One region of the Streptomyces sp. NPDC043896 genome, then DNA from elsewhere that is predicted to be linked to it. Evidence: riboswitches for the same ligand, from Rfam matches in the RefSeq annotation. Region 1 holds a riboswitch; the other holds the start of a gene.
What was found. Region 1 has a riboswitch for S-adenosylmethionine ahead of thrC (threonine synthase). Riboswitches for the same ligand answer to the same signal wherever they lie in the genome.
Positions count from the first base shown of each region.

Region 2: it holds a riboswitch for S-adenosylmethionine, as region 1 does, so the genes downstream of both, AC069X_RS12675 (aminotransferase class V-fold PLP-dependent enzyme) here and thrC (threonine synthase) in region 1, are expected to answer to the same signal.

Region 1 covers NZ_JBWKEE010000035.1:63,428-65,622, reverse strand. Annotated here, with positions in the region: gene AC069X_RS34860 (glucosyl-3-phosphoglycerate synthase) at 1-781, opposite strand, end outside; SAM riboswitch class I at 995-1,133, shown strand; gene thrC (threonine synthase) at 1,151-2,195, shown strand, end outside.
Region 2 covers NZ_JBWKEE010000007.1:182,980-185,174, reverse strand. Annotated here, with positions in the region: gene trpD (anthranilate phosphoribosyltransferase) at 1-771, shown strand, start outside; SAM riboswitch class IV at 961-1,077, shown strand; gene AC069X_RS12675 (aminotransferase class V-fold PLP-dependent enzyme) at 1,303-2,195, shown strand, end outside.

The DNA of each region.
Region 1 (2,195 bases):
TCGCCGCGGCCATCCGGCCGAGCGCCTGTCCGTCCTGGTGGCGGTGCAGCCGGACCCCGACGTCCACCTGGGCCAGCGCGTCGAGCCCGACCGTGTGCAGCGCGTCCACCAGCAGGCCCAGCTCCACCCCGTACCCGACGGGGAAGGGCAGGCGTTCCAGCAGGGAGCGGCGTACGGCGTACTCGCCGCCCAGCGGCTGGACGAAGCCGGCCAGCTGGGGCCAGTGGAGGTTCAGGAGCGGGCGGGCCACCAGCTCCGTGACGCGGCCGCCCTGGCCGGGGGCGTCCCCGAGGGGGCGGTCGTACATCGCCTTGACGAACTGCACCTGCGGGTCGGTGAGCAGCGGGCCGACGATCCCGGAGACGAAGGCGGAGTCGAAGTCGCGCAGGTCGGCGTCGACGAAGCAGACGACGTCCCCGGTGGTGGCCAGGAGCGAGCGCCACAGGACCTCGCCCTTGCCGGGCAGGGCGGGGATCCGGGGCAGGATCTCGTCCCGGTGCACGACGCGCGCGCCGGCCTTGGCCGCGACCTCGGCCGTGCGGTCGGTGGAGCCCGAGTCGACGACCACCAGCTCGTCCACCAGGGGGACGGCCGGGGCCTCGATCAGGTCCCGCCGGATGATCTCGACGATCTCCCCGACGGTGGCCTCCTCGTCGAGCGCGGGCAGCACCACGCTCACCGTCGTCCCGGCCGCCCGTTTCCGGTCGAGCAGCTGGTCGAGCGGTCGGTCGGCGGCGGACCAGGAGCGGTCTGCCAGCCAGCGCTCCACCTCATCCAGCACTCTCAGCACTCCCTGCGCTTATCTGCGGCATACCCGACACGTCACACTCGGCGGTTTTCGGCCGAATTGTGATCCATCTCGCGGTTCGGACGGCTGTCTCAACCACCCGTCCCTTCGGTTACAGTCTTGAACAACGCGAGAGACCACCGCATGCCGGGGGTCCCGCGCACAAACGCACCGGCGCGCCAGAGAGCGCGTGTGCCGGTGCCATACCGCTCATCCAGAGGGGCAGAGGGACACGGCCCGTTGAAGCCCCGGCAACCCTCCAGTCGGTTCTCGCACGCGCGGGGCCCCGGCTAGGGAAGGTGCCAATTCCGTCTCATGGCGAAGTGCGCCATGGGGAAGATGAGGAGAAAGGGCCTCGCCATCATGGCTGCACAGACTGTCGCCACCTCTGTCGACCTCGGACCCGCCACCGGACTTTCCTGTCGCGAGTGCGGTACCCGTTTCGAGCTCGGCCCCATCTTCGCCTGCGTCGAGTGCTTCGGCCCCCTGGAAGTCGCCTACGAGCTCCCGCTCGGCGACCCGGAGGCCCTGCGCGCGGCGATCGAGGCGGGCCCGAACAACATCTGGCGCTACGCGCCGCTGCTGCCCGTCCCGGCGGACGTGGCCTCCAAGCCGAGCCTGAACCCCGGCTTCACCAAGCTCGTGGACGCCGAGAACCTGGCCAAGGAGCTGGGCGTCACCGGCAAGCTCTACGTCAAGGACGACTCCGGCAACCCGACGCACTCCTTCAAGGACCGCGTCGTCGCGATCGCCGTCGAGGCCGCCCGCGCCTTCGGCTTCACCACCCTCTCCTGCTCCTCCACCGGCAACCTGGCCGGCGCCGTCGGCGCCGCGGCCGCCCGCGCCGGCTTCCGCTCCTGCGTGTTCATCCCGCACGACCTGGAGCAGGGCAAGGTCGTCATGGCCGGTGTCTACGGTGGCGACCTGGTCGGCATCGAGGGCAACTACGACGACGTGAACCGCTTCTGCTCCGAGCTCATCGGCGACCCGCTGGGCGAGGGCTGGGGCTTCGTCAACGTCAACCTGCGCCCCTACTACGGCGAGGGTTCCAAGACCCTGGCGTACGAGATCTGCGAGCAGCTCGGCTGGCAGCTGCCCGACCAGCTCGTCATCCCGATCGCGTCCGGCTCCCAGCTGACGAAGATCGACAAGGGCCTCCAGGAGCTGATCAAGCTCGGTCTCGTCGAGGACAAGCCGTACAAGATCTTCGGTGCCCAGGCCGAGGGCTGCTCCCCGGTGTCCACCGCCTTCAAGGCCGGTCACGACGTGGTCCGCCCGCAGAAGCCGAACACCATCGCCAAGTCCCTGGCCATCGGCAACCCGGCGGACGGCCCGTACGTCCTGGACATCGCGCGCCGCACCGGCGGCTACGTGGAGGACGTCACCGACGAGCAGGTCGTCGAGGCGA
Region 2 (2,195 bases), on a different contig from region 1:
GGTGCCAAGACGGTCAACATCTCGACCATGTCCGCCATCGTGGCGGCCGGCGCGGGCGCCAAGGTCGTCAAGCACGGCAACCGGGCCGCTTCCTCCGCCAGCGGCTCCTCGGACGTGCTGGAGAAGCTGGGCGTCAACCTCGCCCTGACCCCGGAACGGGTGGCGCAGGTGGCGGAGGAGGCCGGCATCACCTTCTGTGCCGCCGTCGTCTTCCACCCGGCCCTGCGGTACGCGGCCTCGGCCCGCCGGGACCTGGGGGTGCGCACCGCGTTCAACGGCCTGGGCCCGCTCACCAACCCCGCCCGGGTCAAGGCGCAGGCGGTCGGTGTCGCGGACGGGAGGCTGGCCCCGATCATGGCCGGGGTGCTCGCCGAACGGAACACCTCCGCCCTGGTCTTCCGCGGTGACGACGGCCTGGACGAGCTGACCACCACCGGGACCTCCCGGGTGTGGTGGGTCCGCGACGGCGAGGTCACGGAGCACGCCTTCGACCCGCGTGACGTCGGCATCGAGACGGTCGACATCTCGGCGCTGCGCGGCGGCGACCCGTCGTACAACGCGGACGTCGCCCGCCGCCTGCTGGCGGGGGAGACGGGCCCGGTCCGCGACGCCGTGCTGCTGAACTCCGCGTCGGCCCTGGTGGCCCTGGACCCCGGCACGGGCACGCTGGAGGAGCAGCTCGCGGCGGCCATGGCCCGTGCGGCCGAGGCCATCGACTCCGGTTCCGCCCGGGCGGCGCTGGAGCGCTGGGTGGCGGCCAGCAACGCGTAACCCCGGCCGGGCGTCGGGTGCACGGGAGCCGTCCCGGGTCCGGCGGCCGGAGGCCGGCGCAGCCGGTCGAAGCCCCGGAGGCCGCCCGCGGCCGAGCGGTGCGAGAGCGGCGTGAGAGAAGGAGACCCCGGTCCACGATGTGGACCGGGGTCTTGCGCGTGCGGGATCTTGTGGCAGGATGCTCTCCAAGGTCACGAGTGACAGCGTTTTGGCCCCGGCTTGCTGTCCGGCAACCCTCCTTCCGTGGCGGGGTGCCCCGGGTGATGACCAGGTCGTAGGCAGAGAGGTCTACGGCAAGCGCGGATCCCTCGACACCAGGGGTCCTGGTCTCTCGAGGAGCGTTTTCCGTGAGCAAGCGAATGCGATAGGGCGACTCCGCCCCTTCTTCCACCCTCGGATCAGGGTCGTTTCCGCGTACCCCCGATCAGTCCGAGGCATTTCCCGTACCCCCGACGGCCGCCGTCACGCGCCGCCGTACCCGCGTACGGGCACACCGAAGCCATTCAGCCCTGCCTGCCGGGAGATACCGCCATGTCCGCATCCCTGAACGCCGCCGCCACCGCCGCCTCCTCCTCCGCCTGCGCCGACGCCCCTGCCTGCGCCGAGCCGCTGGCCGTTCTGGGCCGGGACGTCACCGTCCCGCTGGTCACCGGCGGCGAGGTCACGTACGCCGCCCTCGACTACGCGGCGAGCGCCCCCGCGCTCCAGCGGGTCTGGGACGACGTCGCCGCGTACGCCCCGTACTACGGCAGCGTCCACCGCGGCGCCGGCTACCTCTCGCAGCTGTCCACCGACCTCTTCGAGCAGAGCCGGGCCACGGTCGCCCGGTTCCTCGACTGCCGGCCCTCCGACCAGGTGGTCTTCACCCGGTCCACCACCGACTCCCTCAACCTGCTCGCCGCCGCGCTGCCCGCCGACTGCCGGGTGTTCGTCTTCGAGACCGAGCACCATGCCTCGCTGCTGCCCTGGGGCGACGCCCGGGTCACCTGCCTCGACGCCCCGCGCACCCCCGGCGAGGCCGTCGCCACCCTGGAGCGCGCCCTGGCCGACCGCGAGCCGTACGGTCCGGCGCTGGTCTGCGTCACCGGCGCCTCCAACGTCACCGGAGAGCTGTGGCCGGTGAAGGAGCTCGCCGCCGCCGCGCACGCCCACGGCGCCCGGATCGTGCTGGACGCCGCCCAGCTGGCCCCCCACCACCCCGTCTCCGTCCGGGAGCTCGACGTGGACTGGGTCGCCTTCTCGGGGCACAAGCTGTACGCCCCCTTCGGCTCGGGCGTGCTGGCCGGCCGCGCCGACTGGCTCCAGGAGGCGGAGCCGTACCTCGCGGGCGGCGGCGCCTCCCGCAAGGTCGCCCGCCGCGAGGACGGCGGCGTCGACGTCGAGTGGCACACCACCGCCGCGCGCCACGAGGCCGGCTCCCCGAA